Regions from separate parts of the Rothia sp. HMSC072B04 genome, predicted to be linked through region 1. Evidence: riboswitches for the same ligand, from Rfam matches in the RefSeq annotation. Region 1 holds a riboswitch; the other holds the start of a gene.
What was found. A riboswitch is a leader RNA that binds a small molecule or an ion and turns the genes downstream of it on or off. The one in region 1 is predicted to bind thiamine pyrophosphate.

Region 1 (7,426 bases):
GAGCTCGCGCGCGCTGATGGGTTTGGACCTGACTTGGATGCAGGTGGCGTGTTTGGCTGCCCGGACGGTTTCGAGGGGGTTGTCGCCTGTGACGAGGTAGAGGTTCAGGTCGAGGGGGCGTGCGGGGGTGGTGTAGGGGTGCGTTTCGCGGGTCATGCGGGTCTACGATTCCTCGTCGAGTAGATGTTTTTTAGAAATTCTCTCATTGAATTTCTGTGGTTAGGTTAGCACAACTGTGTGGTGAGTTGAACATCCTTCAAGCGTTTTGAGGTGTGTGTGCTTGGCTCGCTATACACTTCCTTCGCTCCTACAGGGGCACCCGCCCTCGCAGAGCTCGAGCACCCTGATGTCGCTTCAGGAAGGTATAGCTGTGCTGCGCGCTCGTATGGGGCTACAACAAGCCCTGTCTCGATGAGCCCTCGGGAAGGCGCCCTGACCTCCCATACGGAGTCACCGCAATGCCCTGAACCCAACATTCATTCCCGGCGAGCTGCCTGCGGTACCTAACCCCAGTATTCCCCCTCCCCGCCTCCGCGCACACTCTTCCCAAGCCGAGCGCCCGTGGTTCGTTCCACACCGCGCATCCGCACCCACTACTCCACCTGCCCGGAGAAGGGGAGAGAGTTAGTAGGGGAGAGGCCGGTATGTTCCGTCGCGACATCAGGGTGTCCGACGCGAAGCGAGGACGGGTTCCCTGCAGGAGCAAAGAACATACCGCCTCGACCCGTCCAACCCAAGCCGCATCCTAAACTCTCAGCCCAACCACCGCATCCAACCTAAAAAATAAAGCCCCGCGACGAAGTCCGGGGCTTGTGGAGCGGCTGACGGGAATCGAACCCGCGTATCAGGCTTGGGAAGCGTGCGCTCTACCATTGAGCTACAGCCGCATCTTTTTCAGTGTATCGCGCCTGCTTGTCGGGAGTGAAATGTGTTGCGGTTGTTTGTGCGCGGGGTGGCGGGGTTGAAATGTGATGTAGGCCTGTGTGCTGGGGCTGGTGGATGCCTGCACGTGGGTGGTGTTTGCCAGGTATCCTTTAAGCGTGCTTATTTCAGATCGCGATATTCGTCAAGAGATTGCTGATGGGCGCATCGTTCTTGATCCGTTCGATGAGTCGATGATTCAGCCTGCAAGTGTGGACGTGAGGATTGATCGTTTCTTCCGTCTGTTCGATAACCATAAGTACCCGCATATTGATCCTGCTCAGCCGCAGGAGGATTTGACGCGCCTGGTGGAGGTGGCTCCTGATGAGCCGTTTATTCTGCATCCGGGTGAGTTTGTGTTGGGTTCTACGTATGAGAAGGTGACCCTGCCTGATGATGTGGCTGCCCGTTTGGAGGGTAAGTCGTCGTTGGGTCGTCTGGGTCTTCTGACTCACTCTACGGCTGGTTTTATTGATCCTGGTTTTTCGGGGCATGTGACGCTTGAGTTGTCGAATATGGCGACTTTGCCGATTATGTTGTGGCCGGGTTCTAAGGTTGGTCAGTTGTGTTTCTTCCGTTTGAGTAGCCCGACTGAGCATCCGTATGGTTCTGGTGCGTATGGTAACCGTTACCAGGGTCAGCGTGGCCCGACTGCTTCGCGTAGTTATTTGAATTTTCATCAGACGATGATTCCTGCGGATGGTTCTGTGGAGTCTTAGTCTTTCCCGCTTTGGGGTGCGGGCGTGCAGGCTGTGTGTTTGTGCGCCCGCGTTGGGCGGTTTTCGCCTGTTGTGCTCGTGCGTTCACTCGCGTGCGGGTTTTTATCTCTCACTCTCTAAGGATTTTTGATGAATCTGAAGCCTGTTGTTCTGCGTGTTGCTGGCGCGGAAGTTTCTTTGTATCTGATTGATATGTCGGACTCTTTTGTGGAGCGTTTTAAGAAGGCGTGGGAGCCTCTTGCTCCGGAGTTTTTTGATACTCCTGATGAGGCGTATGCTTCGTTGTCTCGTTTTGATCAGGTGATGCTGGTTCATGCGCCGACTGATGAGTCGGTGATGGATTTGGCGAATCCGTTGATGGGTTCGTTTGATAAGGTTTCGACGCTGCGTGTGGCTGATGATGATTCGGGTATGCAGGATCTGACGAGCCGTATTACGTTGGCGATGATTGAGCAGCTGGTTGGTCGCGGTGTGATGCTGCATGCGGCTGTTATTGGTGACCCTGAGTCGAAGCGCGCTGTGGCGCTGGTGGGTGTTTCTGGTAGCGGTAAGACGACTGCGTCGCGTTTCTTGGGTTCGAAGTTTGCGTACCTGACTGATGAGACTGCGATTATTTCGGATGAGGGCGTTGTGTCGCCGTATCCGAAGCCGTTGTCTGTGATTGTTGACCCGAATGCGCCGAAGGATCAGCAGAACCCGGTGGATTTGGGCCTGAACGTGGTTGATCGTGATGACCTCAGCTATGAGCTGTCGCGTATTGTGTTCATTTCTCGTGATGAGTCGGCTTCGGAGCCGTATTTTGAGCGTGTTCCGCTGCACGAGGCTCTGGTGTTCTTGAGTGAGCAGAGCTCGGGTCTGGCGCGTCACCCTGAGGGTGTTGTGTCGCTGGCTAAGCTGGTGGAGCGTTGCGGTGGCGTGTGGCGCCTGGTGTACTCGGAGATTGAGGATACTCTGCCGCTGGTTCAGGATCTGCTGAATGGTGATGAGCTGCCGAACGCTGATGAGGTTGAGAAGCTGGAGAAGTACACGGCTGAGGATCACCTGCCGGGTGTGTTCTTGAACGGTACGATTGCGGTTTCTCGTATGCCGGGTACTTCGGGTGTGCGTGTGGGTGAGGACGGCCCGTTCTTGCTGCTGTGTGACACTGAGCTGAATGAGCTGTCTGATTTTGCGGCTGAGTGCTGGCTGCAGGCTGAGGGCGACATTTCGTACGATGACTTGTTTGCGCGTTTGGCTGAGATTTTTGAGGGTCTGCCTGCGGAGGCGTATGACGAGAATCTGAGCGCTTTGGCGGCTGGTTCGATGCTGTGGGTTCGCGTGATTGATGATCCGCTGATTGATGATGCGACCTGGGCTCAGCTGACTAGCGATGAGGTTTTGGATGAGGAGGAGCAGCAGATTGCGCTGGATTCCTCTGAGGACGCTGCCTCTGACGATGAAGATGACGTGGTGGAGGACTAGCCACTGCGGTTCTCTGGTATAGCTCTCTGGCGCGGCTTACTGAGCTCCGCTTGATAAGCACTGCTTAAGCACAAAGGAGGGGCGGGTAGAAGATCATTCTTCTACCCGCCCCTCCCTTTGCGTTTACGGGTTTGCGCGGGGGTTCGCAAGGGCGGTTTGCAGGACGCTTAGCCCCGCATGCTTTACTGGGTTGCCTTACTGGGCAGCCTTGTCGCGGCGCTTCTGCTCGCGGCGAGCCGCACGCACACGCAACGGACCGGGTGCCTTCACCGGCAGCAGCAGAAGCAGACCCGCCACCACAACGATCAAAATACCGAGCACACCCCAAATCTGCGCGCCCATGATGCTCACGCACAGGCCGAACAGCATCGGCGCCAGGAAGCTGGTCGCACGGCCGGTGGTCGAGTACAGGCCGAACAGCTCACCCTCAGTACCGGGATCTGCCAGGCGAGCCAGGAAGGTGCGGGACGCCGACTGTGCCGGGCCCACGAACAGGCACAGCAGCAGGGCGCATACCCAGAACACGCCCGGTTCGGGGAAGAACATCAGCGGGGTAGCCGCCAAAATAATGCCGACCAGCGAGATAACAATAATCGCCTTCGGGCCCAGGTAGTCATCCAGGTAGCCGCCCAGAATCGCGCCAACCGCCGCGACGGCGCTACCGGCAATACCGAACAGAATCACCTCGGAGGTGCTGAAACCGAACGTGCCCGCCGCGAGAATACCGCCGAACGTAAAAATACCGGACAGACCATCACGGAACACCGCCGAAGCAATCAGGAACCACAGGGTCTGCGGGGACGTCATCTTCAGCCGCTTAATGGTGCGCCACAGCGCCTTGTAGGAGGCGAGCAGACCGCCCTGACGAGCCGGGGAGAGACGCTCCATACCGAGCTCCAGGAAACGCAGCTCGCGGGTGGGCAGCACCTCCGGCAGGAAGCGCTCGCGGGTGCGCATACGCACCAGCAGAGGCACGCAGAAGATGAGGCACCAGGCGGCGGCGAATAGCGCGACCGCACGGATATTCAGGGCGTTATCGGTGGTCAGGCCGAGCACTTCGGGGGTAAGCACAAAACCCCACAGCACCACAGCCAGCGCCAGGATGCCGCCAATGTAGCCGGCAGCCCATCCGGCACCCGAAATCTTACCGATATTCTCCGGGTGGGAGATACGCGGCAGCACGGCGTTATAGTTCACGTACGCGAACTCGCTGAACACGCTCGCCGCAGAAATCAGGGTGACACCCAGCCACAGGTACTGCGGGGTGGGGGCCACGAAGAAGCACGCCGCCATCGAACCGACTAGCAGTAGCGTGTTCACGCCGAGCCAGAAGATACCGCGGCCGGACTTGTCGTTACGCTGACCGGTCACCGGCGCCAGGATAGCAATCAGGAAACCGGCGATAGTCAGACCCAAAGACAGCGCCGAGGAGGTCTCTTCGGGAGTGCCGAAATAGCTACTGGTCAGGTACACGGTGAAGATGAAGGTCATCATAATCGAGTCGAAGCTCGAGGAACCAACATCCCACATGACCCAGGAGGCGACCGAACGGCGGCTATTCGCGTGGTCAACGACCCTACGCGGAGCCTTCGTCTTACGGCGGGGAGAAGAAATAGTCATAGTTGTGCTTTCGGATGCCGAGGTGGCGCTTCAGCGTAGCGGCGGCATGAAACCGGCTGAAGTAGAGCGGGCGTGCTGAAGATGGAACACCAGGCGGTACGTACCGAGCGAAGATACGTACCGCCTAGTTCATGAACTTTCGCGCGGAAGGCACAAAGTTTTAGTTGAAGAAACGACGCTGCAGGCGAGCAATACCGAAGCTCACCACAGCACCCACGACGGAGGTCAGAACGGTCCAGAGGATGACCTGACGCAGGGTATCTTCAGACTCGTGGGAAATGGTGGGAGGCTGGTTACCGGTAGCCTTGGTCCAGGCTGCGCCCAGGCCCTTACCAACCAGGGCAGCAGCGCCCATGTTGATACCCGCAATAGCAAGCTTAGCAACGGGGTTCATATGTATCTCCTTAGCTGTATACGATGCGGCGTCCTGCCCGTGAACCCCTTCGGGGTTGGGTGAGAAAAGAGCGCCACTCCCTAGCGTATAGGGTTTAAGGCGTTCGTGCCGCCTTGGAGCCTCTCCGTCCCAAAATTGTACACCGTGCAATTCTGTAATGTGGGCAGAAGAACGAAACAAAAAGCGGCAAATTGGCGCGAACAGCCAGACACGCCTACAATCGAACCTGGACTTCCGCCCGCACCAAAACGGTACGGACAAGGAAGCCCACAACGACAGGGGAGCGCCACCGAGGCGCTGAGAGTGCTAAGCAGACCCTCGAACCTGATCCGGTTAGTACCGGCGTAGGGAGTCGAATTTCTTCTCAATGCCCTCGTCCATTCAGAGGGCGAGGACATTCCCCTTCCAACGAAGGAAGGACCACCAATGTCGCAGAACGTAACCCCCGCCTCCAAGGCATCTAGCCAGGCAGAATCGAAGAAGCCGAACCTGCGCTGGCGAGTCAACGAAATCGTTATCGCCGCAGTTATCGCAGTAGCCTGCGCCGTCATCTTCTGGATCTGGGACATCGCAGTCGGCCCCGCCGCCAAAACTGCACTCGTAGCAGCACCCGAATTCCGCCCCATCGTCGCCGGCGCATGGCTGCTTGGCGGCACCCTCAGCGGCCTGCTCATCCGCAAGCCCGGTGCGGCACTCTTCGGTGAAATCGTCGCAGCATTCATCTCCGTGCTCTTCACCGGCGGCGCGTGGAGTGGTGAAATCCTGATTGCCGGCTTCTTCCAGGGCGTTGGCGCTGAAATCGCCTTCGCAATCTTCCGCTACCGTCGCTGGGACGCATTCGTAGCAGTCTTCGCCGGTGCGCTCAGCGGCCTGTTCATGGGTGTTAACGAAATCTTCATCTACTACCCCGACATGGAACCGGTCAAGGCAATCATCTACGTAGCGTGCGCCGTCATCTCCGGCGCAGTGATCGCAGGCTTCCTCGCATGGATTCTCGTGCAGAACCTCGCCAAGACCGGTGTGCTCTCCTCGCTGGCATCCGGCAAGACCCGCCGCTAACCACCAGCAACTATCCACCGGCTAGTCACTCACCACGAGTCACCACTCGGCACACTACAGCAGCCACACAAAAGGCTAAGGAACCATCATGGAAGCAACACCGCGCGGGGCGCGCATCGAGCTCAACAACTTCAGCTGGCACCACCCCGGACGCCCAGAACCCGTCATCAGCGGACTCAACCTCACCATCAACCCCGGTGAAAAAGTCCTGCTACTGGGCACCTCCGGCGCCGGCAAATCGACGCTCCTGCACGCCATCGCCGGTGTGCTCCACGATGACGACGGCGAATCCGCCGGCGGCACCATCACCATCAACGGGCAAGCACCCGCCGAAGCACGTGGCACCGCGGGCATGATGCAGCAGGACCCCGAATCCTCCATCGTCATGGCAACCGTCGGCAACGACGTCGCCTTCGGCCCCGAAAACCTGCGCGTACCCCGCGAAGAAATCTGGCGCCGCGTCACCGAAGCCCTCACCGCCGTAGGGCTCAACGACCTTGCCCTCGACCACCCCAGCAGCGCGCTGTCCGGCGGACAGAAGCAGCGCCTCGGCCTGGCGGGTATCCTCTCGATGCACCCCGGCGCCATGATCCTCGACGAACCCACCGCCAACCTCGACCCCTCCGGTGTGCAGGAGGTGCGCGACAGTATTCTTGCCGCCGCGGAGGCCACCGGCGCGACCCTGCTCGTCGTGGAACACCGCGTGAGCATCTGGGCGCCGCACATGGACCGCATTATCGTACTCGGCGAAGGCGGCACCATCACCCACGACGGCGCACCCGACACCGTGCTCACCGAAGCCCGTCGGGATCTCATCGACGCCGGCGTGTGGGTGCCCAACTACGTGCCGCGTGCGCCGCAGAGCGACAGCGATAGCAAGTACGGCGAGGCGCTACTGCGCGCCGAAAACCTCAGCATCACCCGCGCACAACCCACCCCCAAACAACGACGCGCCCGCCGCCGCACCATCAAACGCCTCGGCGACACCCCCGCACCCGCACCCATCGACCTGCCCGTACTGCGCGGCGGCATCAACCTCACCCTGCGCGCCGGCGAACACCTCAGCGTGCTCGGCCCCAACGGCGCCGGCAAATCAACCCTCGCGCTCACCCTCGCAGGGCTACTCACCGCCCCCGACGGCACCCTCGCCGCCACCGACACGCTCCGTAATTACGACGGTAACCACGGCGGCAACCACGGCGGCGAGCGCGCCCACTGGGACGTACCCACCTGGACCCCCGCCCAAATGCTC
Region 2 (7,426 bases), on a different contig from region 1:
CCGCTGATGAATCGGTGAACGTGAAGATGGACCGTTTCGCGGCGAAGTGGGGTGGCGTGTCGAATGAGCGTAAGCGCCGTACCGAGCAGACCCGCAAGCAGATGATTGCGGAGGCAACCCTGCCGGTTCGTACCTCTGCCCTCGACCCGGACCGCCCCGCATGGAGCGGCACCGGCACCTCGGTTAAGCGACTGCACAAGACCACGAACGAGGTCCTGCAGGAGCAGAACCTGGCTGAGGTTGAGGCTGCTGAAAAGCTGGCAGAGCAGATGGCGAAGAAGTAGCGCTGCACAAGTTTTTCCGTTCCGGCGGCTGACCGGTCGATTGGTTCCGTCTGTTAGCTTCGGCGGCCACCCTGCATGGAATTCTCTTTTATTCCTCTTTTGAGTTTTCCATGCGGGGTGCCGCTAAAGCACCGACCGCCGCGAGGTACGCCGGGACGGAAAATTCCCCTCCCAAGACTCCCCCACACACAGCCCGGTTACCGGGCACCCCCTACTACCTGCACCGTACGAGGCGCGGGCAGGTGGGCACACATACCGTCCTCCCCCAATATTTGTGAAGGAAAACCATGGATCCCGTCACTTTGGCAACTATCCTCATCCCAGTTGCCGTCATTGTTCTTTTTATTCTGATTCGTATGTTCCGCGTCATCCCCGAATACGAGCGTGGCATCTCTTTCCGCTTCGGTCACCTGCGTTCGGAGCTGAAGCCCGGCCTGAACGTCGTCTTCCCCCTCGTTGACTCCCTGCAGCGCGTTGATATGCGTGTTATCACCCTGACCATTCCCCCGCAGGAAGTCATCACCAAGGACAACGTTCCCGCCCGCGTGAACGCCGTGGTCCTCTTCCGCGTGACCAACGCCAAGAACGCCGTGCTTGAGGTTGAGAACTACCCGATTGCCACCAGCCAGATTGCGCAGACCACCCTGCGTTCCCTGCTCGGCCGCGTTGACCTGGACACCCTGCTCGCACACCGCGAGGACCTGAACGAGGACCTGCGTTCCATCATCGGTTCCCGCACCGAGCCGTGGGGTATTCAGGTGGAGCTCGTCGAAATTAAGGACGTTGAGATTCCCGAGGCTATGCAGCGCGCCATGGCTCGCGAGGCTGAGGCTGAGCGTGAGCGCCGCGCAAAGATCATTTCGGCACGCGGTGAGCTGGAGGCCTCCAGCGAGCTGAAGGAAGCATCCGACATTCTGAGCCAGTCCCCCGCCTCCCTGCAGCTGCGTTACCTGCAGACCCTGCTGGAGCTGGGTGCCGACCAGAACTCGACCGTGGTCTTCCCGCTGCCCATGGACGTGATTGGTCCGCTCGTGGGTGCACTCAAGGGCGAGAGCAAGTAAGCTACTCTCCCCGAGCTAAAAACCGAATAGTATGCAGGCCCCGAGCAGACACCTGCTCGGGGCCTTCGCTTTAACAGGGGTTACCCGGCGGGGTGCTTATCCTCTCCGGTACCCTGCTGACTTATGCCGTAGCATGGAACCAGCGGCATTACTGCTACGCACAGACCCACCCACCGTGAGAGAAGGCGCATGCTACACCACCTCCGCGAGATGCTACACCGCATCCCAGCACCTCGACGCTACGGGCGCGTCATGGCTCTGCTCCTCGCCTCCCTGGGCGGCGCAGTGGACGTCTTCTCGCACATCCACTATGAAGCGCTCGTTGCCACGCAGACCGGTAACTTTATTCTGCTCATCGCCGATCTGCACCGTGACGCACCGCATGTGGTGCACCTGCGCTGGCTCTCCGTTATTCTTTTCAGCTTCGGGTATCTGGCAGGGCATTTCATTCATGATCTACTCGGTCAACGTGCCCGGATGAGACACTGGCGCATCGGCACACTCCTGCCGTTCCTTCTGGTCTGCTTCGCGGTACCCTTCATGGATAGAACTCTGAGCAATAGCTTTCAGGTGGGCGCGCTGGCGTTCACCGTCGGTCTGATGATTCACGCCCTCGCGGATACACGCATTGGCGAAAACCCCTTTTCGCTCTTCATGACCAGCGGCAACTGGCGCAAAATGCTCAGTGCCTGGTACACCGCCGGTTCGCTGTACCTCACGCGGAAAACCCCCGACGGAGACACAAAAAATGAGGCGAAGGCACAGCGCCGTACGGCTCTGCTCAAAGCCATTGATTACTCTCTCGTAGTCGCCTCTTTCATAGCTGGCGTGATTCTCATGGCGCTTGTCACCCGATGGTTTGGCGTATTTTCCATCTGGTTGGCGGCGCTGATCGCGGGCGCTGCGTTCTGCTTCGGCTACCAGGCGGAAAAGAAAGAGGTTCGTGAGAACCAGGGCGCATAAGATTCACCCAATCTGCGGCTATAGACGAGGGCAGAGCAGAAAACAGAACAGCAAAATATCCCGTGCAGATGAGAGTATCTGCACGGGATATTTCTATGCGGGATTTACACGCCACACGCTTTCAAACGAAGCCCCGAAAACTGGGAAGGAAGGCGTTTGGCCCGCCGCGGGGGTTGGATGAGGTGGTTGCGACGGGCCAAACTGGTCGGTTACACGCCGTAGAGGTGCGGGCGCGGCAGGTACATCAGCCAGTTGGGTGAGGGCCGGAATCCTGCCGCTAACGGTTTTCACCGACGCCTTAAGCATAACCGGCAAGGCACCCGAACCGGCGGCAGGTTGAGTGAAGCATCAATCACCCATCTCACGCCATGCCGGGGCGGTATTCAGCCCCAAAATCGGCACCTAAAGCACCGGCGTCCCAAACCCCGCGCGAGCCTCTAGCGCAGCGCCCGACGAACTAACGCAATGCTCGGTGTGCCTGGTCAAAGAACTCACGCTCGTACACGCACGCCGACAGGTACGCCCGCGCCGCACGCACACGCTGAGCCGGTGAAGCCGCCTCAAACGCACGCTCCACCTCCGCGAGGCTACGCGCCACGTCGGCGGCGAACTCTTCGCCACCGTACATACTCAGCCACTCCGCGTACGGGTGGTCCGCATGATTCTGCGAGGAGAGCACAGCGCCCACCTCTTCGTACAGCCAGTAGCAGGGCAAGATAGCGGCGGCACCGACCACGTAATCATCACCAGCGGCGGAGGCACGCAGGAAATTCGTGTACCCCATCGTAATCGGCGAGGGCCCACCCAGACGCGCACGGTTCGCCAGCCAGCCCTCGTGCAGCTGCGATTCGGCGGCAATCGCCTCATGCGCACCGGCGGCCCAGTGCACCTGCGCCTCAGCGGCATCAGCACGTGCCGAGAGAGTCGCGAGCGCACGCGAATAGTCGCGCAGGTAAAGGGCGTCCTGGTCCAGGTAGAAGGCGAACAGGTCCTCGTCGAGGGTTCCGTCACCGAGGGCACGCACGAAGGGCAGGTCCAGGATCTGGTGCCAGGTTTCGCCACCGGCTGCCCAGAGGGCGGCGGTCCAGGGACCGGCGGGCTTTACGACGGCTTCACCGGCGGGCACGGGGCTGACCGGTAGCAGGCGCTCTGGGCTGGTGCCGTCCAGAGTATTGCCCTCAGAGTCGGTGGTGGCGAGCAGGTGATGCCACGGGTACGCGGAGGCGGCAGCCTCCAGACGGCGGGCACGGGCGGCGTGATCCACCGGGCCGTGGCCCTCACCGGAGCCGACCTGCAGACCGGCACCTGCGGCAATGGATTCGTGGAGCCAGCGGGTGCTCCACTGCAGGGCGCGGTGGGTGTCTTCGCTGGTCAGAACGCTCTGTTCTGCGGCTTCAGTGTGTTCTGCGGCTTCGGTGTGCTGGAGCAGCTCCACACCCAGGCGGGTTGCCAGCGAGGAGGACAGGGAGCATCCGGTGCCGTGCGTATTGCGGCTGTCCAGACGCGGGGTACGCACGTGCGCGCAGGTGCCGTCCGGGAAGACCGCGGTGTTACCGGCGTCCTGACCGCACAGGTGGCCGCCCTTCACAATCACGGTAGTTCCGGTCGCCGCCGCAAGGTTCGCTGCCTGCTCGTGCGCCTCATCGAAAGTCTGGGCGGGTTCCTTCTCACAGAGCACGGCGAGCTCCGGAATGTTCGGGGTAATCACATTCACGAGCGGCACGAGATCGCGCAGCGCCTGCTCCGCTTCCGCCTGCAGCAGGCGGTCACCGCTAGAAGCAATCATGACCGGGTCGAGCACGACCACGGGCACGGGGTGCTCGCTCAGCCAGGTGCGGACGGTGCGGATCGTGTCTGCGTCGCCGAGCATGCCGATTTTCACGGCGTCAACCGTGACGTCATCAAAAACGGCGGCAAGCTGCGCGGTCAAAAATTCCAGGGGCGGGGTGAATACTTCACGAACCCCGCACGTGTTTTGGGCGACCAGTGAGGTGGTCACGCACATGCCGTAACCGCCGGATGCGGCAATGGACTTGAGGTCCGCCTGAATACCCGCACCGCCGGAGGGGTCGGTTCCCGCAATGGAGAGAACCCTCGGTACCCGAGCTGTCTGGGGTGCCCGGGGGTTTCCGGAGGCGCTCACGCCGGGTACAGGGTTGGAGGGGTTGGTGGGTGCGCACGCGGGCGCAGTAGGCTGCTCTGCCATCATCGATAATCCCTTCGCTAGTTCGAACTAGAGCAGGTTCAATGGGTGATTCTCTCAGCCTTGAGTGTTCTTACGCCGTTTCGTGCGCCCGCTGTGCTGTAGCTCTTCGCTGTGCCGTAGCCCTTCGTTGGGCGGGTTAGCGGGTCGCGGGCGTCTCAAGGCACCCCATATCGCTCTGCCAGGTTATCACAATGATTCTTAGTAACTGAAAGTTTTGCGGGTGACAAGTGAATCTCTCCGAAATTTTCGTTTAAGTCTTGCGTTGCGGCGAGGGCTCCCCGCCGCCGATTTCAGCGCACCCTTGTGCGGAAACCACCCGTTAAACGAGTAGTGCCCGGCACCGCTTCACGCAGTGCCGGGCACTATCAGCCGGGCTTATCCTCAGAGCTTAGGTCAGGGCGAAAATCTCTGCCGGTGAACCCTCCGCAATGATCCTACCCTCGTGCAGCAGGACCGCACGGTCAGCCAGCGAGGCGATACGCGCATCGTGCGAAATGATCAGCACCGCACGGTTCGCCAGCACGGCGCTCAGGGACTCGGTTGCGTCCGCGAGCTCCAGCTGGGTGGTGGACTCGTCCAGAATCACGGCGTGCGGGTCAGCAAGCACAATACGTGCCAGTGCCAGCTGCTGAATCTGATCGCGAGTCAGCGGCGAATCCGCGCCGCTCACGACAGTATCCATGCCCTGCGGCAGGTCGCGCCACCAGCGGGCACCGATAGCGTCCAGCGCCTCGCGCATCTGCTCGACGGTTGCATCCGGCACGACCACCGTAAAGTTATCGGCGAGAGTACCGAAGAAGACGTGCGCTTCCTGGGTGCAGACCAGCAGGCGCGGGCGGCCGTCGGCGGCGGCATCGGTCGGGAAGTCGCCGTGACCGACCGGGCGACCCATCACGGTGATGGTGCCGTCCAGGGCGGTCAGCGAACCACCAATCAGACGAGCCAGGGTGGTCTTACCCGAACCGGAACGACCCACCAGGGCAAGCGCCTCACCGCGGCGAATCTTCAGGTTGATGCCTTCCAGAACGAGGGCGTCCGGCGAGTAGCCGTAGGAGACGTCGGTGCAGTCAATGGCGTACTCCGGGTTCTTCACGGCTTCATCAGACACGGCGGCGAACGCTTCGGCGCGGTGCTGTGCACGCGCCTCACGCTGCTTCTTCGCCAGGGAGACCACACCGAACACGCGGCCCATGTTCACGAGCATGATACGCAGGCTGCTGACGTGGTGGTTCAGCATGTCGGCGAGGGTTCGCAGGCTGAAAACCATGACCGAGGCGGTCGCTACGGCGCCCCAGCTTGCCCAGCCGAGAGCCACGCAGGCGGCACCCCAGAGCATGCACAGAACCGTGGGGATCCAGGCGTTGATAGCGTCCACGGTGAAGTACAGCTGGCGGATGCGCACCATGCCCAGCTGCGCGGCGAACTGGCGCTTGTTCTCGCCGGCGAAGGCGTCTTCACGGGCGGTATGAATGCCCAGCTCACGGATTGTGGAGGTGCCGCGAATGTTCTCGGTCAGCACGCTGTTGAGGTCGCTCACGCGCTCCTGGGCGGTCTGGTTGCGTGCCGCCATAAGCGGCAGCATCTTCGACATGATGAGGGCAAGACCGGCAATCATGGGTAGCATAATCAGACCCATTGCCGGGCTCACGAACGCCAGGGAGAGCGTGGAGATAATGAAGTACAGCAGCACGTAAATCGCGCCGAGCAGGTCCTCACTGACGGATTTTGCTGCCGAGGAGAGGTCGTCGGTCACGCGGGTGAGCAGGTCACCGCTACCGGCTTCTTCCACGGTGCGTGCGTCCAGGTCGAGGGTGCCGTCGAGGGTGTCCTGGTTGGCGTCACGGGTGACGAGCGCACCCAGTCGCGCCGCACTGTACGAGGAGACCATGAGGGTTATCGCCTGCACAATGAACGCCGCCAGAATAATCAGAATCGGCTGCCACGGGTAGCTGGCGAACTTACCCGCCACCACGTCGTCCACGGTGGCACCAATCTGCAGGGGCACCACCGCACCCATGAGGGTGCTGACCATGTAGATGACGAAGGTGTAGAGGGCTCGCCCCTTATGTGCCGCGAGGTAGTTCCACATGCGGCGTGCCACGTAGGCGGGGGTTTCGATGGGGAGTTGCTTTGCCATGCTAGTTCACCTCCTGATTCTGAGTGGTTGCGGGGGCTTCTGCCTGAGCGACGGGGTAGCCGTCGCGTTCCATGCGGCGAGTCGTCTCCGCGGTCGTGGAGACAACGTAGACCTGCTCCAAATCCTGCAGCAGGCCGGGGTAGCCGACGGGCAGGCGGTCGCTACCGATCTGGGTTTCCATCGCATCGTAGATGTAGCGCTGGCTGGGTTCGTCCACGGAGTTCAGCGGCTCGGTCAGGATGAGCACCTGCGCATCCTGTGCGAGTGCGCGGGCGAGTGCCAGACGCTGACGCTGACCACCGGAGAGGTTCGCGCCTTCGCTGGTGATGCGGGCGGCGAAGTAGTCTTCGGGGTTGCGTCCGCCCAGTCGGTAGGCGATTTCGCGGGAGTCGGTAATCTTCAGCAGTTCCTCATCCTTCGCCTGTGCCAGCTCCTCGTCGGGGTTCGGCACGGTGCCCAGGCGCAGGTGCTCCTGCAGGGTTCCGGCGAAAATCATGGGGTTGGGTTCGCTCAGCAGCACGCGGCGGCCGGAGGCGTCCTTGAGGTCCTCTCCCCCGCGTCGCAGGGTGCGGGCGAGCGCCTCGGCGTAGTCTTGCGCGGTGAGGTTGTAGTCGCGCGGGTTGACGTACACGATGCGCGGGTTGCTTGCACCGGCGGGGGCGACGGGGACGGGCACCTCGAGGGTGCTCGCCTCGACTGCCTGTTCGGCGCGTGCCAGCTGCGCCATTTCCTCGTCGGTGCGCGGGCTCTTCAGCACGCCCTGGCGTACGCCCGC

Region 2: another riboswitch for thiamine pyrophosphate. It lies ahead of HMPREF2928_RS07810 (bifunctional hydroxymethylpyrimidine kinase/phosphomethylpyrimidine kinase); the one in region 1 lies ahead of HMPREF2928_RS03770 (ECF transporter S component).

The regions. Positions count from the first base shown of each region.
Region 1 is NZ_KV813802.1:22,914-30,339, forward strand. It holds gene HMPREF2928_RS03740 (thiamine phosphate synthase) at 1-156, opposite strand, end outside; tRNA gene HMPREF2928_RS03745 (tRNA-Gly) at 814-887, opposite strand; gene dcd (dCTP deaminase) at 1,041-1,640, shown strand; gene HMPREF2928_RS03755 (septin family protein) at 1,770-3,101, shown strand; gene HMPREF2928_RS03760 (MFS transporter) at 3,297-4,721, opposite strand; gene HMPREF2928_RS03765 (DUF4235 domain-containing protein) at 4,882-5,115, opposite strand; TPP riboswitch at 5,383-5,483, shown strand; gene HMPREF2928_RS03770 (ECF transporter S component) at 5,542-6,174, shown strand; gene HMPREF2928_RS03775 (ABC transporter ATP-binding protein) at 6,263-7,426, shown strand, end outside.
Region 2 is NZ_KV813812.1:88,347-95,772, forward strand. It holds gene HMPREF2928_RS07795 (transposase) at 1-284, shown strand, start outside; gene HMPREF2928_RS07800 (slipin family protein) at 572-1,345, shown strand; gene HMPREF2928_RS07805 (YoaK family protein) at 1,598-2,308, shown strand; gene HMPREF2928_RS07810 (bifunctional hydroxymethylpyrimidine kinase/phosphomethylpyrimidine kinase) at 2,766-4,517, opposite strand; TPP riboswitch at 4,506-4,692, opposite strand; gene HMPREF2928_RS07815 (ABC transporter ATP-binding protein) at 4,903-6,651, opposite strand; gene HMPREF2928_RS07820 (ABC transporter transmembrane domain-containing protein) at 6,653-7,426, opposite strand, start outside.